DNA from 2 places in the Stenotrophomonas maltophilia group sp. P373 genome. Region 2 is predicted to be linked to the other one. Evidence: riboswitches for the same ligand, from Rfam matches in the RefSeq annotation. Region 2 holds a riboswitch; the other holds the start of a gene.
The links. A riboswitch is a leader RNA that binds a small molecule or an ion and turns the genes downstream of it on or off. The one in region 2 is predicted to bind thiamine pyrophosphate.
Positions count from the first base shown of each region.

Region 1: another riboswitch for thiamine pyrophosphate. It lies ahead of thiC (phosphomethylpyrimidine synthase ThiC); the one in region 2 lies ahead of ACSYHF_RS00795 (TonB-dependent receptor).

Region 1 covers NZ_CM129994.1:3,585,578-3,600,157, forward strand. Annotated here, with positions in the region: gene ACSYHF_RS16610 (hypothetical protein) at 1-456, opposite strand; gene ACSYHF_RS16615 (hypothetical protein) at 492-983, opposite strand; gene ppa (inorganic diphosphatase) at 1,168-1,704, shown strand; gene ACSYHF_RS16625 (HDOD domain-containing protein) at 1,857-2,978, shown strand; gene ACSYHF_RS16630 (hypothetical protein) at 3,038-3,247, opposite strand; gene ACSYHF_RS16635 (TonB-dependent receptor) at 3,417-6,263, opposite strand; gene ACSYHF_RS16640 (helix-turn-helix transcriptional regulator) at 6,313-7,212, opposite strand; gene ACSYHF_RS16645 (winged helix-turn-helix domain-containing protein) at 7,328-9,646, opposite strand; gene ACSYHF_RS16650 (ion channel) at 9,906-10,577, opposite strand; gene thiC (phosphomethylpyrimidine synthase ThiC) at 10,714-12,558, opposite strand; TPP riboswitch at 12,641-12,742, opposite strand; gene ACSYHF_RS16660 (BCCT family transporter) at 12,967-14,544, shown strand.
Region 2 covers NZ_CM129994.1:171,239-185,818, forward strand. Annotated here, with positions in the region: gene ACSYHF_RS00725 (hypothetical protein) at 1-56, opposite strand, end outside; gene arsB (ACR3 family arsenite efflux transporter) at 544-1,575, opposite strand; gene ACSYHF_RS00735 (arsenate reductase ArsC) at 1,589-2,092, opposite strand; partial or broken gene ACSYHF_RS00740 (GNAT family N-acetyltransferase) at 2,177-2,548, opposite strand; gene ACSYHF_RS00745 (ArsR/SmtB family transcription factor) at 2,550-2,879, opposite strand; gene arsH (arsenical resistance protein ArsH) at 2,897-3,625, shown strand; gene ACSYHF_RS00755 (L,D-transpeptidase) at 3,641-4,327, opposite strand; gene ACSYHF_RS00760 (hypothetical protein) at 4,486-4,758, opposite strand; gene ACSYHF_RS00765 (DUF2268 domain-containing putative Zn-dependent protease) at 4,977-5,966, opposite strand; gene ACSYHF_RS00770 (OmpO family porin) at 6,128-6,703, shown strand; gene yecR (YecR-like lipofamily protein) at 6,895-7,218, shown strand; gene ACSYHF_RS00780 (Dyp-type peroxidase) at 7,473-8,447, shown strand; gene ACSYHF_RS00785 (hypothetical protein) at 8,629-9,045, shown strand; gene pnuC (nicotinamide riboside transporter PnuC) at 9,105-9,674, opposite strand; gene ACSYHF_RS00795 (TonB-dependent receptor) at 9,683-11,872, opposite strand; TPP riboswitch at 11,943-12,038, opposite strand; gene ACSYHF_RS00800 (phosphotransferase enzyme family protein) at 12,137-13,261, opposite strand; gene ACSYHF_RS00805 (glycine zipper 2TM domain-containing protein) at 13,390-13,782, opposite strand; gene ACSYHF_RS00810 (response regulator transcription factor) at 14,218-14,580, opposite strand, start outside.

The DNA of each region.
Region 1 (14,580 bases), 1.0 Mb from region 2:
CTACAGGCAATCAACCAGTGCGTCGTAGGTATTGGCTTTCGTGCCGGGCAGCGGCGCGTGCAACGCATCGAACCCGTCCCCCGTTTCCCACACCTGCAACAGGGTTTCCAGGCGTGTTCCTGTTGCCAGCGGCAGCACGCAGGCATAGCGTCCGCGGTTGACCGTGATCAGGCCGCTGGGCTTTACCCTGGTGTTGCTACCAGCGAAGGTCCATACACACTGGACAACCACCCCCGTGGCCTGTTCCACGGAACAGCGCAGGCGCATGGCCCACAGATTGATGTACTCGCCCTCGCAGAAGGTATCGCCACATACCTCATCGAAGCCACGCACCAGTTGCCGCTCGGCAGCAAGGAAACGCTCGTGGCCGCCCCCCGGGCCGGCGTAATCCCGCGCATCGACGAACGCAGGCGCAGCCTGCGCGACACCGGCGCACGGCAGGCTGACAGACAGCACGCCACACAACAGCCAGCATCTACGGAAGCTCCCCATCAGCCCACCCTCCCCTGCGTGCGCAGGCATTCAGGCAACCCATCGAAGATGCCGTGGTCAAGCCCAGGCAAAGGCGCGGTCAGGCCGCCCGGCGCTTCCAGGGAGGCGTAGAACGCGTCGACGGGCACCCCGGGCTGCATTTCGACCGGACAGACCCAGCTCCCGTTGTCGATCCGCACGTGTCCCGTGTCGGGCTCAACCTCCAGCTCGCTGGCGGCCACCACCCAGACACAGCGCTGCACGGTGCCGCGGTGGGCGAGCACGGCGCAGCGGAACTCCATCACCCGGTAGTTGCTGTAATCACCTTCACACAAGGTGTCGGCACACCATGCGGCGAATTCGCCGGCGACCGCGTCCTCCAGCGCAAAGGCACGGTCCCATCCGGCCTCGTCGGAGGGATAGTCAATCAGGTTGACATGCAACCCGCGCGCGAGCGCGGGCAGCGGCGCCAGCAGCAGCAAGGCACAACAGCCCAAGCGGTTCCAGTTCATGGCAAGTCTCCTTGGCAAGGACGTCCAGCCTGCCGCGGGGACCGGGTCGAACCCATCGGGAAACCCCGCCCCACCCGCTCCGCCAGGGGCGGGCGCGCAGGTCGGCCCAGCCCTACCCTGCACAGCGCCCGGCAAAGGCATAAAATGGTGAGCTATCCGTCTATATCCCCACCTGGAGCACACCATGGGCCTGGAACTCGTCTCGCCCGGCAAGAACCCGCCGGAAGAAATCAACGTCATCATCGAGATCCCGAAGGACTCGGAGCCGGTGAAGTACGAAGTGGACAAGGAAACCGGCGCGATCTTCGTCGACCGCATCCTGTCCACCCCGATGCGCTATCCGTGCAACTACGGCTACGTGCCGAGCACCCTGTGTGGCGACGGCGATCCGGCCGACGTGCTGGTGGTGCTGCCGCTGCCGCTGGTGCCGGGCTCGGTCGTGCGCTGCCGTCCGGTCGGTGTGCTGAAGATGAGCGATGAGGCAGGCAGCGACGAGAAGATCCTCGCCGTGCCGGTCTCGAAGATCTTCAGCGGCTACGCCCACGTCGAAGACATCGCCCAGGTCTCGAGCCACTGGCTGGAGCGCATTGGCCACTTCTTCGAGCATTACAAGGATCTGGAGAAGGGCAAGTGGGTCAAGCTGGACGGTTGGGGTGGCGCCGCTGAGGCCAAGCAGATCCTGATCGAGGCGCACCAGCGCCATCTCGACAGCAAGGCCTGAGCCTGAACCGGATCGCTCCGGCGATACCCCGCCGGAGCGATGCGGGTCACGTTTCATGATGACGGCACATCACTCTTGCTGCCGTATTAGGTAAATTGCGTCACTTCACACGTCATCGACATCCATCGTCGAGACAGCCAGGGGAATGTGTCGTGCGTATTCTGCTTGTTGGGGATGCAGCCAGCCTGCCGGCTGAGCTGACCGAATTCATTGCCGATCTTGGGGAAGACTGGCAGCCGCTGACCGCCGCCGATGGCCAGACCGCGATGACCGCGGTGGCCACGCAGGGTGTGGACGCGGTGATCGTCTGCCCGCAGTTGCCCGATCTCAATGCCACCACGCTGCTGGGCCAGATCCGGACACTGCGCCCGGAAACCATCCGCATCGCGCTGGTCGATGCACACCATGGCAACCGCCCGCCGCCGGCGCGCCTGATCGGTGTCGCCCACCGCTTCCTGCCGCTGCCGCTGGCGCCGGAAGTGCTGCTGGAGGCATTGACCAGCCTGGAAGAACTGCGCGAAGTGCTGGACAGCCCGCGCCTGCGCGATGCCATCGGCCGTATCGAGAAACTGCCATCGCCACCGCACCTGTACCTGAGCCTGACCCAGGCCCTGGAACATGACGATGATACCGACAGTGCCGATGTGGCCAAGCTGGTCGCCGCCGATCCGGCCATCGCGGCCAAGGTGCTGCAACTGTCGAACTCGGCGTTCTTCAGCCAGGGCCGCACCATTGCCGACCTGCGCACTGCGGTCACCCGGCTGGGCCTGGCCACGCTGCGTGACCTGGTGCTGGCCAGCGAAGTGTTCTCCGCGCCGACGCTGTCAGCTGCCGAGCGCAACTCACTGCAGCAGCGCGCCTTGCTCGCCTCGCGGCTGGCCGCACGCCTGCTGCCCGAGTCCAGCGCCGAACTGGGGGCGACTGCCGCACTGCTGGCCGACATCGGCCTGCTGCTGCCCGGCGTGCGCAACGAGCGCAGCGAGCCCGCGCTGGCCGGCGATACCCGCCCAGGCCATGCCGAAGCCGGCGCCTACCTGCTGGGCCTGTGGGGCCTGCCGATGCCGATCATCGAAGCGGTGGCCTTCCACCTGCAGCCGCAGCGCGCCAACACCCGCAGCTTCTGGGTGACCGGCGCGGTGCACGTGGCCCTGGCGCTGGTCAATGGCGATCCGGTGGACGAGGACTACCTGCAGCGTGCAGGCGTGCTGAACAAACTGCCGCAATGGCGCGAGCACGCCAATGCACTGATGGGACTGGTGCCCAGCGACGCCTGAGCGTGCTGGATGATGTCCGGACGACAGAGGGCGCACCCACACGGTGCGCCCTTTCCTTGTCAGCGGGTACCGCAGGCATCCTGCACGCAACGCCGGTACTGCGACTCGCAGATGACCGGTGACTTGCCACTGGCCAGGCACTGCTGGCGGAACTCTTCGCAATAGAGCCCGCCACCACAGACACCGAGGCCCTGCGCGAACACCGCGCCCACCAGCGTTGCATAGATCAATGCAGCCGCCGATGCCTGGCGCAGCAACGTGTTCTTCATACCCCTCTCCACATGCGAGCGTCCGGTATTGGACCTCCTGACTGTGTCGATTGCGACACGACGGGACCGTGACTGCGCTCACCTTCCAACAGTTTCCGGAATTCCCCTACAAAAAAGAGGGCGGACCTAGCGGCCCGCCCTCCTCGTGTTGCTACCGCACTTCGATGGATCAGAAGCGCTGGGTGTACTTCATGTACAGGAAGCGACCCACATCGAAGCCGCCGTAGTAGGCGAACGCCGAGTTCGGAGCCGAGTACTGCAGCGGACCCTTGTGGTCGAACACATTGTTCGCGCCCAGGGCGATCGTCGCATCCCACGGTGCCTTCCAGCTGACCTGCAGGTCGTGGAAGGTGTTGGAGCCGGTGTGACGCAGCGGATCGGTTTCGCCATTGGCCATGTGGTTCGGCGCATCGCACCAGCCATCAGCCAGCGAGATGCAGCTTTCCTTCATGCCGGAGTAGTAGCGCGCGGTGTAGTTCACACCGAAATCGCCGTACTGCCAGTTGACGCCCAGGTTCGAACGCACGCGGAACAGGCCCGGCTCGCCGACGCGGCCGATCATGATGTTGTCACCCGCGCTGTTCTGGCCCTGCTCGTCGTACTTGGCGGTGTAGCTGGTGGTCCAGTCGATGCTGAACTGACCGATGGCCAGTTCCGGCAGGCGGTACTTGATGCCCAGGTCGTAACCTTCGGTTTCCATCTTGCCGAGGTTGGCGGTGCCGTAGGTGATCGCACTGACGTGGCCGTCAGCCGCACGGGTCACGCTCGAGCAACGCTCGGAGTTGCCCAGCACGTAGCAGTCACGCAGGATGCGGTCGACGCTGTCAGCGATGATCATGTCGCTGATTTCGTACTTGTACCAATCCAGCGAGACGTCCAGGCCCTGCACCCAGCGCGGGCTCCACACCAGGCCGAAAGTGGTGCTCTTGGAGGTTTCCGGCTTCAGGTTCGGGTTGGCACCCGAGACGAATTGGTCACCCGACTGGCACGGCAGGGTCGAGCACGGCAGGTTGCCCTGGCCCAGCTGCACATAGTTGGCCGGAGCGCCAGCGGCGGTGCACGCGGCATTGCCGGCAACGCTGCCCGGGGCGTTCACGCCGCACGGATCGATGTAGGACTCGAAGCTCGAGCTCAGGCCACCGTACAGGTCGCTGATGGTCGGAGCGCGGAAGCCCTCGGCGTAGGTGCCGCGGACCAGCAGTTCATCCAGCGGACGCCAGGTCAGGCCGAACTTGCTGTTGGTGGTGCCACCGAAGTTGCTGTAGTCCGAGTAACGGCTGGCAACGTTCAGGGTCAGCTCCTTGGCGAAGGCCATGTCGGCCAGCAGCGGCACGTTCAGTTCGAGGTAGACCTCGTTCAGATCGTACTGGCCGCGGGTCGGCTTCTGGCCCAGGCCGGTGGACTGGCCCGACTGCGCGAAGGCGTCCGGCACGTAATTGCCTTCTTCCTTGCGGTGCTCGACACCCAGCGCGAAGCCCAGGTCGCCGGCCGGCAGGGTCACGATGGAACCGGACAGGTTGGCGGTGAAGCTGGTGGTCTTGGTGACGCCGCGGGTGGTGAAGGTCGGGAACAGGAAGTCCTGCAGCTCCTGGTTCGCCAGCGAACCCTGGCCATCAACGCCGTACGGCAGCAGCGGGTTCCACGGGCGGCAGTCGCCCAGGATCGGCTTGGCCGAGGTGCCGCAGCGTGCAACGCCGCCGGCATCGATGAACGACGGGCCCAGGGCCTGGCCTGCAGCGATCAGGCTCATGTCGCCGCGGTTGCTCTTGATCGACTCGTTGCGGTTCCACAGCGCGCCGACGTCCCAGTCGAAGGTCTTGCCGCCCAGCTCGAAGAAGCCGGTCAGGGTCGGAGCGAAGCGCAGGGTCTTGAGCTGGCTGTCAGTGGTACGCGGCACTTCCCACAGGCGGCGACGGAAGCTGACGTCCTGGCCGACCGGGTTGAAGGCGCTCGAACCCTCCAGCGGGGTGCCGAAAGAGTTGGACTGGAACGGGTAGCCGGCGATCTGCTGGAACGTCTGGCGCTCGTTGTAGAGCACGTCGGTGTTCAGGCTGATCGAATCGGTGAAGTCGTACGTGCCGTTGATGTAGACCGACTTGCGCTTCACACCGGTCAGCAGGGTCATCTGCTCGTTGGAGTTGGCGAATTCGTCCGGCGTAATGACATGGTAGTCATTCGGGTTCTTCGGGTTGCCGCCGGCGTTCAGGGTCTTCCAGACAGCCTGCTTGGAGTCGCCGCAGTTGACCTGGGTCGGGTTGCACCAGCTGCCGTTCTGGCTGATCGGGCTCCAGGTGGCCGAGGTCGAGTTCGGACCCAGCGAGCCGTCGCGGCTGTACCAGCGGTCCTTGGCCCACACCGGATCCTGCTTCGAGTACTCGGCCGACAGGGTCAGGCTGCCGCGTTCGCCGCGGGCACCGAGGGTCATCGAATAGGTTTCGGTGTCGCCGTCGCCCTTGCCGTACTGGCCGACGTAGACGTTGGCTTCGCCGCCGTCGAAGTTCTTGCGGGTGATCACGTTGACCACGCCGGCGATGGCGTCGGAACCGTAGATCGACGAGGCGCCGTCCTTCAGGATTTCGATGCGCTCAACGGCAGACATCGGGATCTGGCTCAGATCCTGGTAGCCCGCAGTGGTTGCGCCCAGACGCTTGCCGTTCATCAGCACCAGGGTGCGCTGGGCGCCCAGGTTGCGGATGTCGACGTAGTAGCCGCCCACGTTCTCGCCCGAAGCCAGCGACTCCGAACGCGAGATGGCCGGGGAGCCGGCCGAGGTCAGGTTGTTCAGCACGTCGGCGACGCTCGAGAAGCCCTGCTTTTCCAGGGATTCGCGGGTCATCGTCAGGATCGGCTGCTGGGTTTCCACCGAGGCGCCGCGGATGCGCGAGCCGGTGACCGAAATGCGGTCCAGGTCGGTGGTGCCCTTTGCTTCCTGCGCCGAAGCAAAGGCCGGCGCCAGCGCCAGCGCAATGCCGGCCGGCAGCAAGCCGAACCGCACTGCGGGATTACGAACGTTCATCAATCTCTCCAAGGTACGTGTTAGCAGCGTGTTAAAACACCCCAGCACGTTACGATTGCGTTGCAGCGCTGTATTTGCGCGAACCAACCGGAGACTTTGCGGATTGTGGCGGGAGCAAGCCGCCGTTCTCCCTGAAGCGCGATGCGGACTGGCCGTAGCGGGCGCGGAACGCACGCGCGAAGCTGCAGCAGTTGTCGAAACCGCTGGCGGCAGCGACCTCGCCCACCATCATGTCGGTGTCGCGCAGCAGATCAGCGGCGCGTTCGAGGCGCAGTCGTGCCGAAAGCGACTGCGGGCTTTCCTCGTACAGGCTCTGGAAGGTCTTGGACAGGTACCAGCTGGAGAAGTTGGTCAGCTCGGCCAGTTCGCCGATTCGCACCACCCGGTGGCTGTTGCCTTCCAGATAGAGGCGCGCGCGCTGCATGCGGCCGAACACCTGGCGCTTGCGGCTGCGCGAGCGGCCAGGGCAGCGCTGCACGTTGTCGGCCAGGCCGCGCTGCAGGCCCGCGAGGTGCAGCAGCAGCGGGCGCAGGGCCTGTGCCGGCTGGCCGCTGGCCAGCGCGTCGCGCCACAGGCGCAGCGCCACGCGCGCATCAGTGCGGTTCATCCGGCCACGACCTGCATACAGGCCGCAGTCGGCCATCTCGGTCAGCACGCGAAGCGCTTCGATGTTCAGGTTCAGGCCAACGCACAACCCGTTGCGACCGGCCTGCACCAGCGGCCGCGATTCCTTCTCGAACGCGATCCACTCGCCCTGGCGCAGGCGGAAGCGCCCTTCCTTGGCCTCGACCCACGAGCTGCCACGCACCTGCATCCAGACAGTGAAGCTGGAGCCGGCGGTCTGCAGGCTGCCCAGCCGGGCCACGCCCAGGCAGGTCGGTGCGACGTCGTCGAGCGACCGGTCCAGGGAAACAGTTTGGCCGCGATCGGCCAGCGAGAGTTGACGCATGGGGGCACCACGGATTTGCCTAGTACAGGACTCCGTTTTGCCAAATCAGGCGGCACTGCGTCAGGAAGGTCCGACGAGATCGCCACGAATTCGCGACGAGATCCCGACGAAGAAATTACGAAGGCCCATTTCCCTTGAACAACAACAACTTGGAGAATGCGGGGAACAGTGCAGGCGGGCGTTCGGGCAACCGCATCACGCCGATGTCAGCGCCATCGCTGACCGCCATCGCCACGAACAGGTCCTTTCCGTCGGCGCTGGCACTGAGCCCGTTGCCGGCGCTGAGCCGTTCTGCGTCCAGGCAACGTTCCGGCTCCTCGCGGCCGGGCTGGATGCGCACGAAGGTGGTGCCACACGTGGTCGAGGTACCGAGGTAGCCGATGCCGCTGTTGCCGGTCACGGTCCAGGCCCGGTATCGCCAGCGGCTGGGCCGGTCATCGCTGATCTGCTGCACGCTGGCCGGGGACAACGCGGCATCCGCCGACCACAGGCCACCGGCGGCCAAGCGGGTGAACAACACGCGGCCACTGCTCCGGTCAAAGCGCGCCTGCGACACCCCATCGATGCTGGCCAATCGGCGCCAGGGCTGGACGCTGCGATCGAACAGGCTCAACCGCGTGCGCTGGTCGGCATCGCGCTCGACCACAAACAGCTGCTGCGGCGAGGCGCCATACAGTGCCTGCAACGGCTGTTCGGCAGGAACCGGCAAGGGTTGCAGGCGTTCATCGCGTGGCGCGATTTCATAGAGCACCGTGCGCCCATGCGCATCGCGGCCAACCACGAGCAACTGCCGGCTGTCGGCCGACCAGTCAGGCGCCTGCCGCGCTTCCGGCCGCAGCCCTTCGATGGGACGCAGCGAATCCGGTCGCTGCATGTCCGCCCACCACAGGGCGAAGCTGCCGGAACGATCGGAGGTGAAGACCAGCTGGCGGCCATCAGGCGCTGCCATCGGCTGCCCATCGCGGCCACTGGAGGCGAACAGTCGCTCGGGCGTGCCGCTGCCCTGCATCGGCACCTTGAACACGCCGAACTGCGCGCGCCGGTGGACGAACGCCAGCATGCCACCGCGTCGCGACACCGCTGGCCACTGCGCATCATCCAGGCCGGCATCGCGCAACGTGTGCCGCTCGACGTCCAGGTAATAGAGCCGCGCCTCGCTGTCGACGCGGCGACCGAAGACGATGGTGCGGCCATCGTCCAGCCAGGCCCAGCCGCGCAGCTCTGCCGCTTCGTTGGTCAACTGCTCCGGCGTGCCGCCCGCAGCGGGCACCCGCCACAGATCACCCAGCTGCGGGTTGCGCACGAACACCAGCCATTGCCCATCGGGCGAATACCGCGGTGCGTAGTCGAAGTCATCTTCATCGACGCTGTAGGCCAGCGCGCGCCACTGGCCACTGGCCAGGTCCAGCACGCGGATGCCACGGTGCGCGTAGCGACCGACCATGCTGCCGAACACCAGGCCACGCCCATCTGGCGTCCAGTCGAAACTGAGCAGCTCCGTGCCATCGCAGCGTGTGGCCTGGCGCAGTGCGCCACCGGTGGCGCTGGCGATCAGTACCTGGCAGCCGCCGTCGGCGGAGAACCGCGCGAAGGCGATTTCGCGACCATCCGGCGACCAGTTCGGGAAGCGATCGACGGCACCGGCCGGTGGCGCCAGCAACTGGCGCGCCGGTGCGTTGCCGGAGGTCTGCAGCTTGATCGCGCCACCGCCGTTGCCATCCTCGTTGGCGCCCTCATAGGCCACCAGCGAACCGTCCGGTGACAGCGTGGGATAGGTTTCGAAGCCGCTGGTTGCGGTGATCAACCGATACGGTCGCTGCGGGCTGCCGATCACCCGCGTACCGTTCTCCACGGCAGCCTCCACCGGCGAGCTGCCGGCCGGTGCACGACGCAGCAGCAGCGTGGTCAACACCAGCAGCGTGGCCAGCATCAACACGCCCAGCACCAGCAGCACGCGCCGACGGATATGGCGCCAGCGGCGGCGCGCTGCCTGTGGATGCGCAGGCAACGCAGCAGTGGTCACCGGCTGCGCGGCCATGCCTTCGTCGTCGGGGACGCCTGCGGCCACGGGCTCGGCATCGTCCAGCACCTGCACCGGGACCAGAAGCCGATAGCCTGTCTTGGCGATGGTTTCGATGTAGGCCTGGCCGTTGTCGTCGTCGTTGCTGAACGCCTTGCGCAGCTGGGTGACGGCCTGGGTCAGCACATCGTTGGTCGGCAGCGTGTCCGGCCATACCTCGGCGAACAACTCGTCGCGGGTGACAACGCGACCCGGCTGCCGCAGCAGCACGCGCAGCACGCCCAGCGCCTTCGGCGTCAGCCGGCGCGGGCGACGCGCGCCGACGACCTCGACTTCGCGCGAGGACAGAGTGACGGTGCACTCTCCTATCCGGATCCGATCGGATACCGGGAACTGGATTTCGCTGCTGTTCATTTTCTGCTACACAGTAGAGACAGGTCCCGGGCAGTGTTTGCCTTCGATACCGCCCCGTCCTGGGAACAGCGAAAAGCCAGACTCCGCACAAAGCATCGGCGCATACCGCAAAAACAATCGAGCGCGCGAATACTAGCCTATGCAAGTTACCTCGCCTATCGCGTGGTCGACATCAGGCTCTCTCTCGCCGACGAATTCACATAATTTGCGACATCATTCGCGCCCTTTCGGGCGCGAAATTTTTATCTGGCGTTCATTTTCACATGCGCCGCAACATGGTCAATCCGACCAGCCGCGAAACCACCAAAGCCACGTACATCACGCCGGAAAACTGCTCCAGCATGACCAGTGCGCGTGCCTGTGGATGCAACGGCACAACGTCACTCAAGCCGACGCCAGACAGCAAGCTGAAGCTGAGATAAAGCAGCTCCATCCAACTGCGCTGCGAGCCTCCGCCGGTGCCCTGGAAGCTGCCCGAGTACCACTGCTGGCATACCGCGAATGCGAACGCAAATGCCCATGCAAGCAAGGTGAATGTCGCGCCTGCGGCGAACAGTTCGTCGCGGGTGACCTTGTGGTCCTGGAGCATGTAGGCAATCAGCGCGCCGGCCGTATAGAAGTACAGCAGGCTCTCCAGCAACTGTGCGGTGGTCAGCAGTGCGCTGCGGTCGAGCAATGCGCCAGCCAGCGAGAACACCACCGACGGGATGGCCAGCAGCAGTGCCAGCCAGGTGCCCAGTGGGCTGCGCTGGACCACCCACAGCGCCAGGCCCAGTACCGCCATGCCGAACATGCCCAGCGCCGCGCGGCCGGCAGCGGTGTCATCCAGCGCGGGGTACAGCAGCACCGCGATCAACTGGGCACCCAGCAGCCAGGCCGAAGGATGACGGCGGGCAATGGCCAGCCAACGGGTGGTCATGGCAACGGGCATGGTGTCCTTCCCCCAGGGTGATGCGCGGAGCATAGCGGGGAGCGGCGTGATGAGCGGTGGTGCCGGCCGCTGGCCAGCACTCCTCCCGGCCCCTGCACAACCGGCCGCCGGCCAGCGGCCGGCACCCGGCTGCTCGTCATCCCTGGTGGTAGACCTCTGCGCCAGCCGCGCGGAACTCCTCCGACTTCTCCTTCATGCCGGCTTCGGCGTAGTCACGCACATCCTGGGTGATCTTCATCGAACAGAAGTGCGGGCCGCACATCGAGCAGAAGTGGGCCAGCTTGTGCGCATCTTTCGGCAGCGTCTCGTCATGGAACTCCTTGGCCTTCTCCGGATCCAGGCCAAGGTGGAACTGGTCTTCCCAGCGGAACTCGAAGCGCGCCTTGCTCAATGCGTTGTCGCGAACCTGCGCCCCCGGATGGCCCTTGGCCAGGTCGGCTGCATGCGCGGCAATGCGATAGGCCATGATGCCGTCGCGCACGTCCTGGCGATTGGGCAGGCCGAGATGCTCCTTCGGCGTCACGTAACAGAGCATGGCCGTGCCGAACCATCCGATCATCGCCGCGCCGATCGCGCTGGTGATGTGGTCGTAGCCCGGTGCGATATCGGTGGTCAACGGCCCCAGCGTATAGAACGGCGCCTCGCCGCACTCACGCAGTTGCTTGTCCATGTTCTCCTTGATCAGCTGCATCGGCACGTGGCCGGGGCCCTCGATCATGGTCTGCACATCATGCTTCCAGGCAGTCTTCGTCAGCTCGCCCAGCGTTTCCAGCTCACCGAACTGCGCGGCGTCGTTGGCATCGGCGATGCAGCCCGGGCGCAGGCCGTCACCCAGCGAGAAGGTCACGTCGTAGGCCTTCATGATTTCGCAGATCTCTTCGAAATGCGTGTAGAGGAAATTCTCCTTGTGATGCGCCAGGCACCACTTGGCCATGATCGAGCCCCCGCGGCTGACGATGCCGGTCACCCGCTTGGCGGTGAGCGGCACGTAGCGCAGCAGTACGCCGGCGTGGATGGTGAAGTAGTCCACGCCCTGCTCGGCCTGCTCGATCAGCGTGTCGCGGAAGATCTCCCAGGTCAGTGCTTCGGCGCGGCCATCAACCTTCTCCAGCGCCTGGTAGATCGGCACCGTACCGATCGCCACCGGCGAGTTGCGGATGATCCACTCGCGGGTTTCATGGATGTGCTTGCCGGTGGACAGGTCCATCACGGTGTCACCGCCCCAGCGGATCGCCCACACCAGTTTCTCTACCTCCTCGGCGATTCCCGAGGAAACGGCGCTGTTGCCGATGTTGGCATTGATCTTGGTCAGGAAGTTGCGGCCGATGATCATCGGCTCGCTTTCCGGATGGTTGATGTTGTTGGGCAGCACCGCGCGGCCGCGCGCGATTTCATCCCGCACGAACTCCGGAGTGATGATCTTCTGGATCGAGGCGCCGAACGCCTCGCCCGGGTGCTGCTGCAGCAGGCCCGCATCGCGGATCGTCTCCAGCCGCTGGTTCTCGCGGATGGCAACGAATTCCATTTCCGGCGTGATGACGCCGCGCCGCGCATAGTGCATCTGGGTGACGTTCGCGCCTGCCCGTGCACGGCGCGGCAGGCTGCGGGCGGGGAAGCGCACGGCAGCGAGCTTCGGGTCGTGCTCGCGATCACGCCCGAACGACGAACTCAGGCCTTCGAGCTGCTCGGTATCGCCACGTTCCTCCACCCAGCCGCGACGCAGTGCCGGCAGCCCGGCGGACAGATCGATACGCGCGTCCGGATCGGTGTAGGGGCCGGACGTGTCGTAGACCGTGACCGGTGCATTCTCTTCGCCGCCGAACAGCGTCGGGGTGCGGGTCAACGCGATCTCCCGCATCGGCACCTGCAGATCCGGGCGCGAACCGGGCACGTGGATCTTGCGCGAGCCGGGAATGGGCCGGGTCACGGATTCGGAGAGTTGCTGGGCCTGTTGCTGCAGGGCGGAGAGCTGTGCGTTCATCGGGCATCGTCCAGGAAGGTCAGGGACGAAGCGGCGGCGCACTGCGACCGCGCCCGGACGGTCCTTGGGCGGAGTCCGGGCACGGCTGCATTGCAAAGCTTCCCTACGCCGGTATGAGCCGGATCAGGTTCCAAGGGACTGTCTCAACCGTGGCCACGTGGCCTCGGTACCCCCGCTTCTTGGCGTGCATTAGAGCATAGACCGGCCGCTTCCGGATCTGACCCCAATCGCTATTCGTTAACAGAACCATGACGTCGCGTTCAGTAACGTGCACGTCCGTCGCGCTCCCGCGACCGATGCTTCCTTCGCCGCCGACGCGGCCCCTGCCCGGTTCGCGCTGCATGCCGCCGGCCCTTCGCTGCAAGCTCTGCTCGCTCCCCTCAATCCCTTGATCGGAGAAGCTCCTTCATGGTGTTTCGCGTTTCCATCGCACTGGTTCTGCTGCTGGTGCTGCTTGCCGGTATTGCACCTGGCCCCTTCAATACCGTGGTGCAGAGCATCCTCGGCGAACTCATCCGCGGTATCGGCTGGCTGTATCTGCTGGTGGTGTTCCTGGCCCTGGTGTTCCTGATGTACCTGGCCTTCGGACGCTTCGGCAACCTGCGCATCGGTGGCGAAGACGCCGAGCCGGAGTTCTCGCGGGCCAGCTGGATGTCGATGCTGTTCGCCGCCGGCATGGGCATCGGCCTGGTGTTCTGGGGCGCCGCCGAGCCCATTTCGCACTTCAGCAAGCCACCGGAGGGGCTGGCGCCCGAAAGCATGGACGCCGCGCGCGCCGCCATGCGCTATGCGTTCTTCCATTGGGGCCTGCACCCGTGGGCGATCTACGCGCTGATCGGGCTGGCAATGGCCTGGTTCCAGTTCAACCGCAACGGCCGTGGCCAGATCAGCGATATGTTGCAACCGATCATCGGCCGTCACCATCGTGGCTGGATCGGGCATATGGTCAACATCTCCGCGGTCGTCGCCACCGCGGTTGGCGTGGCTACAGCACTGGGCTTCGGCACGGTACAGATCGCGGCCGGCGTGGAACGCGTGTTCGGCGTGCAGGCGGGCGTGCCGCTGCAGCTGACCATCATCGCAGTGGCTTTCGTACTGTACATGGCGTCCACGCTCAGCGGCGTCGGCCGCGGCATGAAATGGCTGTCCAACTTCAACCTTGCATTGGCTGCACTGCTGCTCGCGCTGGTGCTGGTACTCGGCCCGACTGGCGCGATCTTCAACACCTTCACGACGACGTTGGGCTCCTATCTCAATCAGCTGGTGACGATGAGCCTGCGCATGTCACCGTTCTCGTCCAGCACCTGGGTCGCGGACTGGACGATCTTCTACTGGGCCTGGTGGATCTCCTGGGCACCGTTCGTGGGTTCGTTCATCGCGCGCATCTCGCGCGGGCGCAGCGTGCGCGAGTTCGTGATCGGCGTGGTGCTGGCACCGACGCTGCTGGGCTTCTTCTGGTTCTCGGTGTTCGGTGGCACCGCGATCTGGATGCAGATCTTCGGCCAGGCCGACCTGCTGCAGGCACTGGGCAACGGCTATGAAACGGTGCTGTTCACCATGTTCGACAGCATGCCGCTGCCGTTGCTGCTGTCGTGCATTGCGCTGGTGCTACTGATGATCTTCTTCGTGACCTCGGCTGATTCTGCGGTACTTGTGCTGGCCAGCATGTCCACGGACGACGCGGGCGAGCCATTGCGCAAGCACAAAGTGGCGTGGGGTGTCGGCATTGCGCTCGTGGCGGGTTCCTTGCTGTTGGCAGGGGGACTGGAGGCGCTGCAGGGCATGATCACCATCGCTGCGCTGCCGTTCGCGCTGCTGATGCTTCTTGTGATGGTGTCCCTGTACCGGGTGCTGGACCAGGAATACACCCGGGAGCGGCGGCAGGCGCAGCGCCAGCGGCACATGATCGATGCGTGGATTGCACGCGAGATGGCGGCGCAGGAGGAGACGCAGGCCGAGGCCGCACGCGCGCACGATCAGGATTGAGGGTGTTTTGCACCCTGCGGCTGCACCGCTTTTTCA
Region 2 (14,580 bases):
CCGCCAGTGGCGGACGAGCGATGCGGATGCAGGCGGGGGAAGTCCGGTGAGGTCATGGCAGTGCTCCGTGCAGGACAGACGGTAGCCGCCACGCAAAGGTGGCGGGCGGAGACGTGGCTCGAAAACCGGGAGATCACGAACAAGACCGGCAGGCGCAAGGCCTCCACGCTCCGCCCGCCATAGCCGGCAGACGGAATGCCAGCCGGCGCCACGCGGGGTGACGCCGGCTGGCAAGCGCAAACAACGTTCGTGATCTGACGGGTTTTCGAGGCCCGGCCACCCATCTTCCGGTGGCCCGCCATCTGTACCGCTGTCGCTGCGCAACGCCAATCAGACGAGTTGCAAACAGCGTTTGATCGAAGACGCTTTCAGCATTCTTGCACGCTGTTAAGCCGTCGCGGACGCAGGTGCCGCAACGTCCGTAGCAGCATGGGAAATATGCGACATGGTTCGAACTTGATGACAGGGATGTGGGTACCCCACCAAGCCGATGACGACAGTGCGGAGCGAAGAAGGTAAATCGAACTCGCCCCACTCTGGTTGTCAGCGCTCTTCGGGTCCTTCGTACCAAGCCTGAGTACGGTTCACGATCCGCACCACGGACAGCATGACCGGTACCTCGATCAGCACACCCACCACGGTGGCCAGCGCCGCTCCCGAGTGCACGCCGAACAGTCCCACCGCTGTGGCCACAGCCAGTTCGAAGAAGTTGCTCGCACCAATCAGCGCTGACGGGCCGGCCACGCAATGCGCCACGCCCAGACGGCGGTTCAGAAGGTAGGCCAGGCCCGAAGTGAAATAGACCTGGATCAGGATCGGCACCGCAATCAGCGCGATCACCAGCGGTTGCTTCACGATCTGCTGGCCCTGGAACCCGAACAGCAGCACCAGCGTCAGCAGCAGCGCGGACAGGGACAGCGGGCCCAGCCGTCGAAGCGCGCGCTGCAGGCCCGCCTCGCCGCTGCGCGAAAGCATCCAGCGCCGCAGCAACGCGGCCACCAGCACGGGCACCACGATGTAGAGGCCAACCGACAACAGCAGCGTGTCCCAGGGCACAGTGATCGCCGACAGGCCGAGCAGCAGCGCAACCACCGGTGCGTAGGCGACCACCATGATCGCGTCGTTCAACGCCACCTGGCTCAGGGTGAAATTCGCATCACCGCGGCACAGGTTGCTCCACACGAACACCATGGCGGTGCAGGGCGCGGCCGCCAGCAGGATCAGCCCGGCGATGTAGCTGTCGATCTGTGCTGCAGGCAACCAGTCCGCGAAGGCATGGCGCAGGAACAGCCAGCCCAGCAGCGCCATCGAGAACGGCTTCACGGCCCAGTTGATGAACAGTGTCACGCCGATGCCCTTCCAGTGCTGCTGCAACTGGCGCATCGCAGTGAAGTCGACCTTCAGCAGCATCGGGATGATCATCAGCCAGATCAGCACCGCAACCGGCAGGTTGACTTTGGCCACTTCGGCGGAGGCCAGCACCGCGAAGGCATCGGGCAGGACGTGGCCCAGCAGCGTGCCCATCGCAATGCACAGCACAACCCACAGCGTCAGGTGTCGCTCGAACAGACTCATGGCAGTGGCACCGTCACTGCGCGCCGTCGGTCGGCAGCAGCTGGCCGATCCGGTCCAGCGCGTGCTGCAGCGCTTCGCGTTCAGACCACACCGATTCGGGCAGTGCGAGCAGCGCACGCAGGCGCGTTTTCACGATGGCATGGGCCAGTGCGAAGGCTGCGGCCTTGTCGGCATCGCTGCCTGCCACGGCGGCCGGATCAGGCAGGCCCCAGTGGCTGCGGATGAAGTCACCGAACACCACAGGGCAGGCTTCGGCAGCGGCCGCGTCACACACGGTGATCACCAGGTCCATCGGGGCTGCGTCCACGAACTCATCCCACGACTTGCTGCGCAGCCCTTCAATGGGCATTCCTTCGGCCTGCAACTGGGCGAGCGCGAAGGGATTGATCTGGCCAGTGGGCTGGCTGCCCGCACTGAATGCGCTGAAATGATCGCCGCCCCAGGCGCGCAGGGTGGCTTCAGCCAGCACGCTGCGCGCGCTGTTGCCGGTGCAGAGGAACAAGACATTGCGGGTCATGTGGCTTCCGTGGTCAGTGAGTGGCTTGGACATGCACAGCGCGCTGGCCGGGCAGAGACTAGTGAACTCGGCAGAGCTGCGGATCGCCTCCGCTATCTGCGCGCGATCGCATCCGGCATAGCCGTGCCGCGCGAACCATGGGCCTGCCGACGTCGTCAGCAGCACCAGTTCCCAGACCTGCATGCGGCGGGCCATGTCCTCGGCCGCTGACAGCAACGCGCGCCCAAGGCCGGTATTGCGTTGGTCGTCGGACACCACCAGCGAGCGAAGCAGGGCCGACGCGCCGAAGATCTGCAATCCAACGGCACCCACGGGAACACCTTCGAGGTCTGCGACGAGAAACGCCACCTCGCTGCTTTCCAGATCGGCCACGGGCAACTGCGCCCGCTGCAGAAGGTCCCGGATGTAGGACAGGTCGTCGCGTGTGCCGGTACGAATCATCGGATCGGGTTTCATCTCAGCACCTGCATGCCGGTTCGTTCACCGTGCACCGCTCATCCGGGGAGCCCGCGCAGCAGTTGTGCGTCAGGTACTGGACCAAGCCGTTCATCGCATCGAAGTTGGCGCGGTAGCAGACGTGGCGGCCTTGGCTTTCGCTCTCCACCAGCCCGGCCTGCACCAGCTCCTTCAGGTGGAAGCTGAGCGTGGCTGGGGGTACCTGCAGGGCCGTGGCGATGTCGCCCGCCATGCGCCCTGCCGGGCCCGCCTCCACCAGCAGTCGGAAGGCAGCCAGGCGGGTGGCATGGCCGAGGGCGGTCAGGGCGGTGATTGCATTAGATGTTTCCATATTTCTAGAATAGTCGAATGAATGAGCCAATCACAAGCCTGGACCTGCCCAACCTGCTGGAATCGTCATTGCCCCAGCCCAATCATCACCAGCTCGCCGCGGCAGATCTGGGGCCGCCACGCATTCTCCTGCTCTACGGCTCGCTGCGGCCCCAGTCGTTCAGCCGCAAGCTTGCGCTGGAAGCCGAGCGGCTGCTGCGCCACCTGGGGTGCGAAACCCGGGTGTTCGATCCGCATGCGCTGCCGATGCTGGACAGCGTGGACAGGAATCACCCCGAAGTGCAGCGACTGCGCGAATGGTCACAGTGGTCGGAAGGGCAGGTCTGGGTCAGCCCCGAGCGGCATGGCACGGTCACCGGCGTGTTCAAGAACCAGATCGACTGGTTGCCGCTGGAAGATGGCAGCGTGCGGCCCACGCAGGGCAGGACGCTGGCGGTGATGCAGGTGAGTGGCGGCTCGCAGTCGTTCAACACCGTCAACACGTTGCGCGTGCTCGGCCGCTGGATGCGCATGCTGACCATCCCCAACCAGTCGTCGGTGGCCAAGGCCTGGCAGGAATTCGATGACGACGGCCGGATGAAACCCTCGCCGTACTACGATCGGGTGGTGGACGTGATGGAAGAACTGGTGAAGTTCACGCTGCTGACGCGGGGCCGGTCGGACTACCTGGTGGACCGCTACAGCGAGCGCAAGGGCGACGCGCACGCCGCGGCATTGGCGCAGGCTGCAGGGGCTACCGCTTCCTGAGTTCCAGCACGCGCGCTACCTGCTCGCGCGCTGCGCGCCCTTGCTGTTCTCGTCCTTTGCATCGCCACGGCTCTGCGCGAACGCGGGGAAGGTCTTTGCGATCGAATCCTTGTCCGGCAGGATGTAGAACACGCCGCCCTTCTGGAACGTGGATTGCACGATCTGTTCGTAGAAGCCGGGCGAAACGTTGATGCAGCCGTGGGTGACGCGGTTGTCGTCCGGCGTCGGCGTCGCCAGTCGTTCGGCGCGCTTTTCCTTCGGGCTGCCCGGTGGCAGCGGATGCATCGACACGGCGGAATCGTAGTCAACCCACAGCACGCGCCCGGCATCGTCGGAGGGGCCATAGGCACCAATGAAGCGGCCCGCAGGCGTGGTGCGGTCGTGGCCGGGAATCGCGCTCAGGGCGAGCTTGGCGACGCCGGGTGCGGAGTGATCGCCGATGGCCGAACCGAACAGCGCCGGCGCGGCGCCGCGCAGCTTGCCGTCGCCGCCGAAGACCAGGACCTGCGCGGCGGCCTTGTCCATGATCGCGAACGGATAACCCTGATTGTCCTTGCTGGCGACCACCCAGCCGGCCAGCTCGATCACTGTTTCGGAGACGCTCTGGTCGGGCGGAAGTTCATCAACGGCGGCCGCCGGTGGTGCGGGTGCGTCCTTGTCCCTGGCGTTGGCTACGCCGCTGCATGCAACGGCCAGTGCCACGGCCAGAGTGGCGTGCAGGGCGCGGTGTGCAGGGGAGGAGGAGGTACGAATGGGACGGCTCCTGGCAATGTAGATCTGAGGTGGAAGGACGCCAGTGGCCGGCGAGGGCCACTGGTTCCCGATACACAGGTGGATCAATTCAAACAGTGAGGGAGCGATCAGCCGCGCGGCTTGCGTCCGACGGGTGCCCTTTCAAGCTGCTGCACGCGGCCTTCGATCTGGTCCAGGCGCTGGTTGGCCTGCTGTGCCGACTGGTTGGCGGACTCGGCACTCTGTGCAGCGCCCTGCACCTTTACATCGAGCTGATCGAGGCGCGAGTTGATGGTTGCGAACTCGTCCTTGTAGGTGGCACAAGCGCCAAGGCTCACGGTGGCGATGAGCGCTACAGCAAGTGCGCGGGCCGTCTTCATGTGTTGCGGGTTCAGGTTCATTGCACTCCCTCCTTCGTCTGGGGAAGCTGGAATATAGCGGCGTTTGTTCCCCGCGCTGACAAGCCCTTTCAGCTGAAGTTGGAAGACGTGGAAGGGTTGTGAAATATGTTCGTCAGCGAAGCTTAACGAGTGAGATCAGGCGAGCTGATGTGCACAGAGGCGATGGCCTTGCGGTTGCTCGAATCGCCCAATTCATCAGCCTGAAGACGGCTTCATTCCTACCGGTTTTCCACAGACCCACACGCCGGGCGCCATTCACTTGCGGCAAACAGTGCCGGCGCACTTTCCGGACGCACCGCCAGCAGCGTGGCGACGGCACCGGCTTTATCATCGGCGCGGGCAACGTAGTCAGCGGCAATGCGGTAGCCGATCCAGTAGCCAAGATCGCCGCGGCGCGTTTCGTCGCCGGCTCCGTTGTAGAGCCATTGCGTCAGATCAGTACCGGCGCTGTCCCGGGCGAACTGGCGTTCCAGGGCGCATTCGCGGCCCTGCGTCCAACGACGCAGATGCGCGTTGGCCGGTTGCCCCGAGATCAGTTCGCCCACGTACTCGGCGCCGCCTTCAAGCAACGTCTGATAGAGCAGGGTCGGCTGCGCGACATCGACGCTCGCACCGGGCTGCTGCACGTGCACGTACTCATGGGCGATCAGGTGCACGAAACGATCGCCGATGTCGGGCTGCATCCAGTCGGCGTTGCACAGCGCCTCCAGTCCGATCACCACGCCGTCGGGCGTGGTGACACCGCCGCTGTTTCCCCGACCCACCAGCACGGTGACCGGCGGAAAACGTGCGGAGGGAAGCAGCGTGCCCAACCGATCGAGTGCCTTGGCAACCCGCTCGCGGATCTCCGGCAGCGCAGTCGCACAGGTACGGGCTTTGGCAAACAGCGCAGGTTTGTGCTGGATCGCATCTGCAAGACGATCCATCGAGCCGATACGGCTGTCAGTGAAGCTGCGTAGTGCATCCGTACCCGCATGCAGATAGCCGCGCTGCAGATCGTCGGCACTTGGCTTCCCTCCGCTTGCATCCAGCACGCTGAAGAAGCGCGCGACATCGTCGGTTTGAATCACGATGCGCCCGGAAGGGCGGGTACGTTCGGCTGCGTTGGCTACCTGCAGCATCATCGGCAGGGCGAAGAGCAGCAAAGCCCGCACTGTGCGCCGGGCATGAAGCGGAAACAGCAGTGACGCGATGGATGCGTGCGGCATGAGGAGTTCCCTGAACGCCAGCCTTATTTATACACCAGTCAGTTCAATATTCAGGGTCGATTAGACCCCCTAACGGATAATTCACACCTGTCGACCGCCTCCTCTCTCTCCCCCTCCCGGGAGGCGGCCGACGAAACCAAAATAATTAAAGGTGTGTCCCGATGAACAAGAATTCGCTGCTCGCCCTGGGTCTTCTGGCTGCCCTGCCGTTCGCTGCATCGGCAACCGATGGCCTGTCGTACAACTACGTTGAAGGCGGCTACGTGAACACCGATGCCAAGGGCGGCGACGCCGATGGCTGGAAGGTGAAGGGTTCCGTGGCGGTGCACCCGAACTTCCACATCTTCGGCGACTACAGCGCGCAGGAGACCGACACGTTCAAGAACGACGTCGACCAGTGGCGCATCGGTGCCGGCTACAACTACGGCATCGCACCGAACACCGACCTGGTGGCCCGTGTCGCGTACCAGAAGTTCGACATGAAGCACGGCCTGGACTTCAACGGCTACTCGACCGAAGTCGGCGTGCGTACCGCGTTCAACCCGTACGTGGAAGGCTACGTGATGGCCGGCTACGAGGACTACGCCAAGAAGCACGGTATCAACCCGGACGGCGAGTTCTACGGCCGCGTCGGCGCCACCGCCAAGTTCAACCAGAACTGGGGCCTGAGTGGCGAAGTGAAGCTGGCCAAGGCCGGCGACCGCGAGTGGTTCGTGGGCCCGCGCTTCACCTGGTAACAAACGCCTGTCGTTAGAGCGTGTTGTGCTGGCGTGTGACTCTCTCTCTCTCCCACACGCCAACCGAAGCCCGGCCTCGCGCCGGGCTTCTTCTTTTCTGTGCATCCGGTAGAGTGCAGGGCCGCAGGGCGGTCCTGCAGAGCCTGGCGCGGCGGATTCCAGCGCAATCACGATCAAGGGACATGATGAAGATGAAGGCGATCACCGCTGTGGCAGCACTGCTGCTGCTGGGAACGACGCAGGCGCGTTCGAGCGCCGAATGGAATCTGAAAGGCGCCAACCGTTCGGAAGGCCGGGTTGTGCTGACCCTGTTGAGCAAGACGCCCGAACTGACACCAGCCAACCGGCAGGCGGCCGAACAGACCGCAACGCGCCAGTGTGCAACCTGGGGCCTTCCCGCTGCCGAACTGAACGGTGAGATCGAGCGTGCGTGCGAAGGGCGCAGCCGTTTCGGCAAGTGCAAGCGGTGGCAGTTCACCATGCCCTTGCAGTGCAGTGCCGCGGTTTCACAGTGACGTCGTGTCGTTTGCCGCAGGGCATGGGGGTGCCCCGGCGAGGTGTTCGACTGGCTGCGCGAACGCGGTCTGCCAAGCGGTCGCTGCCAGCGTATCGCCCGGAGTGGGCCGCAGCAGTTCCATGTAGCGCAGGAATGCACGGTACTGCGCGCAGGACGGAACGAGAACTGCTCCGTCGCCGGTCAGGCGGTTCCGCTATGATCCCGGCACGTCGCCATTGACGATGCACCCGCCTCAAGCCAGCAGGAACTGCCGTGAATTCCCAGCCCGCACCGATCACCGCCCTCAACCACACGCTCGACAACGAGCCGCAGCAGATCACCGCGCCGCTCACCCACTCGGCGGCGTTCCTGGTGCTGAAGGTGAAGGACGACGAGGCGTCGATCGCCAAGGCACGGGAGGTACTGGCCAGCACTGATGATCTGATCAAGAACACCGCCATCCGCGAGATCGAGCGCACTTTCACCTGCAACGTGGCCATCGGCCATCGCGTGTGGCAGCCGCTGGTGGGCTCCACGCCGCCACGCGAGCTGAAGCCGTTCCGCGAGATCAAGGGCGCGACCCACACCGCTGTGTCCACGCCCGGTGACCTGCTGTACCACATCCGCGCACGCACCATGGACCTGATCGTGGCGTTCGAGCGCAACCTGCTGATGGCCTTCGGTGATGCGGTCGAGGCGGTCGATGACGTGGCCGGCTTCCGCTACTTCGATGGCCGCGACCTGCTCGACTTCGTCGACGGCACCGCCAACCCGGAAGGACTGTCGCTGCCGGAAGCCACCATTGTTGGCGATGAAGACCCGGAGCATGCCGGCGGCAGCTACGTGGTGGTGCAGAAGTACCTGCACAACCTCGATGCCTGGCGCGCGCAGAAGACCGAGGCGCAGGAGGCGATCATCGGCCGCACCAAGCACGACAACATCGAGCTGGACGATGCGCCGGCCGATGCGCAGAAGTCGCACAAGACGCTGTGCACCATCGAAGACGCCGATGGCGAGCACGAAATCCTGCGTGACAACATGCCGTTCGCCAACCCGGGCCGTGGCGAGTACGGCACCTACTTCATCGGCTACACGCGCCGCCTGTGGGTGATCGAGAAGATGCTCGAGCGCATGTTCATCGGCAATCCCGCGCCGCTGCACGACCGCATCCTCGACTTCTCCACCGCCACCACCGGCGTGACCTTCTTCGCGCCGTCGCGCAAGGTGCTGGCTGACCTGGGCGAGTGATCGCGGCTCCCGTCCTTGCGCATGCTACGGACCGCTCTGTTCCAGTAGATCCACGCCACGCGTGGATGGTGCGCACGCTGCCCGTAGCAGCCACGCATGGCGTGGCTCTACTGTGCCGCCATCCGCCTGTCATCTACCGCGCCGACCATGTCGTGCTGGATGGGAGTGCAGGAGGCGGGCGATGACCATGACCGGAAACAGGAGCGGCGCACGCCGCAGGTGGAAGCGGCTGGCAGCGTGGTTCGGTGCGCTGGCACTGGGGAGTGCCGCAGTGTCCGCACACGAAGCCCCTGCACACTGGATGGCCTACGCCACCGCCGTGGGTGGCCAGCTGCAGCAGCGCCTGCAGCAGGAGCAGGACCCGCAGGCGCAGCGCGTGCTGGAATGGCTGCAGGCACATCCGGACACGCCCACGCCGCTGCCGGTGAGCCTGTGGATCGCGGCGGATGGCCATATCTCGAAACTGGAATTCGACAGCCTGGGTGATGCCCGGGTCGACGCCGACCTGCGCGCGACGCTGCAGGCTGCGCCGTTGCAGGCGGCCCCACCGGCCGACATGCGCCAGCCGCTGCGCCTGGGTTTGGCCCTGAGCCCGTAGATCCACGCCATGCGTGGATGGCGCGCCGATTGCCCGCAACAGCCACGCATGGCGTGGCTCTACTGCGTTGCCACCTGCGGCTCGCGTGCGGCCGCGCTCCATGCGCGCAGGCCGAACACGGCCAGGCCGAGGAAGAACACGTACAGCGCGGCGGTCACATGCAGCGACTTGAACAGGTACGCACCCACATAGACCACGTCCACGGCGATCCATACCCACCAGCAGGCGACGTGGCGGCGCGCCTGCCACCACTGGCCGACCAGGCTCAGTGCGGTCAGCATCGCGTCCAGCCACGGCAGCGCGGCATCGGTGAAGGTGTGCATGCCGGCGCCCAGCATCACGCCGCCGCACAGGCCGATGGCCAGGTCACGCAAGAGCTTGCCGCGCGCCAGCGGCACGATGCGGATGCTGCCCTCATCGGCGGCGTGCTGGCGCCAGTTGAGCCAGCCATAGACCAGGAAGCCACCGAAGGCGACCTGCAGCAGGGTGTCCGAGTACAGCTTGGCCTCGGCGAACACCAGGCCATACAGCGTGACCGACAGCAGGCCCACCGGCCATGCAGACAACCGGCGGCGGGCCATCAGCCAGACGCCGAGGATGCTGCACAGCGCGGCGCTCCACTCGAGCATCACGCTGCTCACAGCGCGAACGTCACCGACAGGCGGGCCTGTCGTGGTGCACCGGGGAACAGGTAGTAGTCACCGCCGCTGCTGCCGGTATCGCGCCAGTAGAAGCGGTTGAACACGTTGTCCACCGACAGGTTCCAGGTCACCGCACGCTCGTGCAGGCGATGCTGGAAGCGCAGGCCAGCATCGAACACCGAGTAGTCCGGTGCGCGCACGCCGCCGTCGGCACGTGCGACGTTGGCACCGGCATAGCGCCAGCCGCCGGTCACGTCCAGGCCCTGCACGAACGGTAGCGCGTAGGCCACGTGCACGCTGGCGCGTACCTTCGGCACGTTCACCAGCTGATGGCCTTCATAGGCTGGCGTGCCGGTGTCGCGCGCACGCGCCTGCAGCACGCTGGCGCTGGCCACGATCTGCAATGCATCCGTCAGCTGACCGTTGGCGGTCAGCTCCAGCCCGGTGTGGGTCTGCGTGCCTTCCTCGACGAAGGTGTAGCCCACGTCGCTGTTGTCCGGCTTGGCGTACTGGTACGGCTGCGAAATGCGGAACACGGCTGCGCCCAGCGTCAGCGCCTCGACCGGCACGTACTTCAGGCCCACTTCCAGCTGCCGCGACTGCACCGACGGCAGGAAGGTATCGGCATTGCTGGTCCAGAACGGCGCTTCCTGGCCCAGCGAAATGCCGCGCACGTAACTGGCGTAGGCGTTGAGCTGGTCGGTGGCTTTCCACACCACGGCGGTCTGTGGCAGGAAACGCGACAGGCGGCTGTGGCGTTGCGGGGTGCCGCGCTTGTCATAGGCGCGCTCACCCAGGCGGACGAAGCGGCCACCGGCCAGCCACTGCCAGTCGTCACCGAAGCTCATCCGGTCCAGCGCGAAGAACGCGGTCTGGCGGCTGTCCAGGCGTCGTGCGGATGGGCCCGGCATCTTCGGCGATGGCGCGAACACCGGCACCGGTGCCTCGTGGATGTTGCTGGTACCGACGTACTCGTTGACGCTCGGGCGCTTGTCCACGGTGCGGCGGAAGTAGTCGGCGCCGACGGTCAGCTGGTGACCGACGCTGCCGGTCTCGAAGCGGCCGCGCAGTTCGGCACGAGCCTGCTGGTTGCGGCGGGTGTCGTCCGGGCTGCGGTAGTCGTAGATGTCATAGTCGCCGTTGGGTGCGAAATAATTGCCCGGCACGCTGCCATCGGCACATTGTGCGGCGTAGTAGCAGCCGTAGGCGAAGGCGACGTTGTCATCGATCACCGAACGGCTATGGCCTACCGATACACGTGATTGCCAGGCCTCATTGAAGTCGTAGGTATGCAGCGCGGTGATGTTGGTGCTGGCGATATCCACCGGGCGCTGCCACGGCTGGTAGCCGAGCAGATGCTCGCGGTCGACACCGCGCGGCAGGTCACGCGCGCCCAGCAGCTGGTAGCCGGACACCGAGCGCTGCGAGCTGGTCTGGTAGTTGGCATCCACTTCCAGCTTGCCGCGCTCGCCGATCAGCCAGTCGGCGGCCAGCGAGTAGAAGTTGCGGCGGCCATCGGCGTGCTCGACGTAGGAATTGCTGGAATCCCATGCGGCATTCAGGCGCACGCCGAAGCGCGGGGTGATCCAGTGGCCGACATCGACGGCAACGTAGCGCGAGCCTTCCGAATCGGTGCCGAGCGTGGCGGTGCGCACTTCGGCCGGGCGCTTGCCGATGTAATTGATGATCCCGCCCGGCGCCATCACGCCTGCCGCCAGGCCGGCTTCACCCTTGAGGATCTCCACCGACTGCACGTTCTCCAGCGCCAGGCGTTGTTCGCCGGCGATGGACAGCCCGTTGAAGCGGTAGCCGGTGGCCGCGTCCAGTGCGAAGCCTCGGATGGCGATGTTCTGGTAGTAGCCCACCGGCGCGTAGGCATCACCCAGCGAGGCATCGTTGCTGGCCAGCTCGGACAGCGAACGTACCTGGCGGCGGTCGAGGTAATCGCGCTCGAGCACGTTCATCGACGCGGGCGTGTCCTTCCAGCTGCCGCCACCGAAGGCATTCACGCGCGAGGTATCGGCCTTCGGTTTGCCGGCCTGCACGCGCACCGCCGCCAGTTCAGTCGGCGAGCGCTCGGCGCCGGTGGCAGCCGCATCGGGGGACGCTTCGGCCTCGCTGGCGTGCAGCGGCAGCGCGGCGCAGAGGGCGAGGGAGAGCAGGGTGGGGCGCAGGCAGCGGTTCATTCGGTTCGTCTTCGGACAACAAGGGAGACGAAGCGACGGCGCGCAGGTGCACCGGCCCATGACGGGGGTGTGGCTGCGGCTCAAAGCTCCCTACGCCGGTGCAAACCGGATCAGGTTCCAAGGGACTCTCTCAGCCTGGCAGATCCAGGCACCCCCGCTTCAGGTGACCATTTCACTACAAATGGTACGGATTTGCGAGCGCCACCCAGGGTCAGATCCCCTTCCTGCAGAAAGGGATCTGACCCCAACGCTGCGTCAACCGGATCACGCGGCGGCGTGCAGGGCCTGCAGCAGTGCCTGCCCCGGGGCGGTATGGAACCACGCCGGATGGCCGAGCATGAAGGGCTGCCACGCCACATCGGCATTGGCGGTCGAGCCGGTGACGCCCTCGAAATACTCCACTTCGGACAGTGCGAAGTCGAAATGCACCATCGGCAGCAGGTCGGCCAGCAGGTGCACGCGTGCCGCCGACAGCGGCAGCACCTGGCGGTAGCCATCGAGCAACGCCAGCGCGATATCGATGCGCACCGCCTCCATGCCGCGCTCCAGCTCCAGCCATGCCACGGCGTTGCGCTCGATTGCGGTAGCCAGGTCGAACAGTGCACTGGTGGGCGAGGCCAGGCCGAAATCCAGCACGGTGCTGACCTGCCCGTCGCGCCACAGCAGGTTGGAGACATGCCAGTCATTGTGCGCCCACAGCCGTGGTTCGTCGCGCAGGCGCTCGGCCAGTCCCGTGTGCCAAGGCAGCACGTCACGCCGCAGCTGTGCTTCCCACGGAATGCGCGCGAGATAGCGGGCCAGGCCGGGGCGCGCGTGCAGACCTGCCTTGATTGCGGCGATCGGATCGTCGGCGCGGATCAGGTCGTCGCGCGCCACCAGCAGATGGGTGCTGCGCTGGGGCGCGTGGTAGCTGGCGGCGGCGCGGTGCAGCTGTGCGAGTGCGCGTCCGGCTTCGTGGGCCTGCGCGACATCGGTCAGCAGCGACCACGACACCGCGTCGCGGTACAGGTCATCGCCTGCGCCGACGTCGTGCAGTTCAAACGTCCAGTCACCGTGTTCGACCGCGGTGTGACCATCGGTCGCTGCCAGCACCTGCGTCACCGGCACGCCAGCAGCGTCGAGATGGGCGATGAAGCGGTGTTCTTCTTCCAGGCAGGCCGCGTTGCGCACGCTGTGGTGATGGCGCTTGATGAATACCGCGCCGCGCGTGCCATCGACGATGGCGGCAGCCGACAGCGGTCGCGGGCTGTGCCAGCGCGGTTGGCTGCCGCTGTCCAGCTGCGGATAGCACTGTCGCAACCACGCGATGTCCGCCGCGCTGATCGGTGGCCAGTCGGCAGCGACCTCGTCGTTGTTGAGGCCCTGCACGCGGTGGGAGGTAGACGTCATGCCGCAGCCCGAGAGGGGAAAGTCACATCCAAGGCTGCGCATTCAACGCCATGCGCGCGGCCAACGCAAACGGGCGGGTCATCGACCCGCCCGTTTCTGCCATCGGCAGGGTAACGCCGCCGTGCCGCTTACCAGCCGCGATGGCGACCGCGGTCGTGGTAGTAGCGGTTGTCGTAATAACGCTCGCGCTGCCAGCGGCGGTCGTCGCCACGGTTGTAGTAGCCGCTGCGGTAGTAGCCACGATCGTAACGGCGGTCGTAGCGATTGTCGTAATAGCGACGGTCGCGGCGGTCGGAGGTGGTCAGATTGCCGATTGCGCCACCGGCCACGGCACCGCCGACGGTGGCCGCAGGGTCGCCGTTGGAGAGCAGGTTGCCGGCCACGCCACCGACCACGGCGCCGACCAGGGTGCGCTTGTCCTTCCTCGACATCGCGCTGGCATCGCTGACCACGGCGACACCGGCAACCATCGCCAGAGCCATCGCCAGACCACGGAAGCTGAGTGTGGAAGTACTGAGCATGTTCGTTCTCCTGTGAGGTGCATGCCACGCTGGGCAGGGAGGGCGCGGGGCGCCCCGGCTGCCGTGATGTCCACGCTGGCGTTCCAACATTGCCGGAACATTGCCTGGTGCACCGAGCGGCTTGCGCATTCATCTAGCGGCAGGCGGCATGAAGCAAGGCTGAAAGCGGCTGCGGCCGCTCAGCTGGCGGAAAGGAAAGGGCCGCAGGGGCGGCCCCGCCCTTCTCTGCCAGGGCGTTGGCATGTCCGACGCCCATCGCCTTCTGGGCCTGCCGCGCCTGCTCCTGCGGGGTCTCCTGCTGCGGCTGCAGCACGTCAGGCGCGCTCTGCACCGAACCGCTGCGAAGCGCCAGGCTCTGCCCGCTGGCGGCCGGACATGCGCCGGTCGATTCCTTCGACCTCGCATTGTTGCCGGTGCGATTATGTGAATCGCGTCTCAGATTTTCCCGTCACGCAGATAGTCGAACAATTCGGCATCGCCCTTCAGCCCCAGCTTGAGCATCGCATCGCCTTTCTGCCGGCTGATGGTGCTGACGCTCTTGTGCAGCAGCAGCGAAATCTCCTTTACCGTCATGCCGGTGCCGAGCAAGCGCAGCACCTCCACCTCGCGCGGGGACAGCGGCTTGCCGTCGCCCTCGCGCATGCGCCAGCTGCCGGCCGCTTCCACCCGCTCGCGCAGGCTGCGGCTGATGTAGGGCTGGCCGCGGTAGACCGACTGGATGGCCTGTGGCAGTTCGTCCATCGACGAACTCTTGTCGACCAGGCCGAGCACGCCGCTGTCGAGCACCATGCGCAGGAT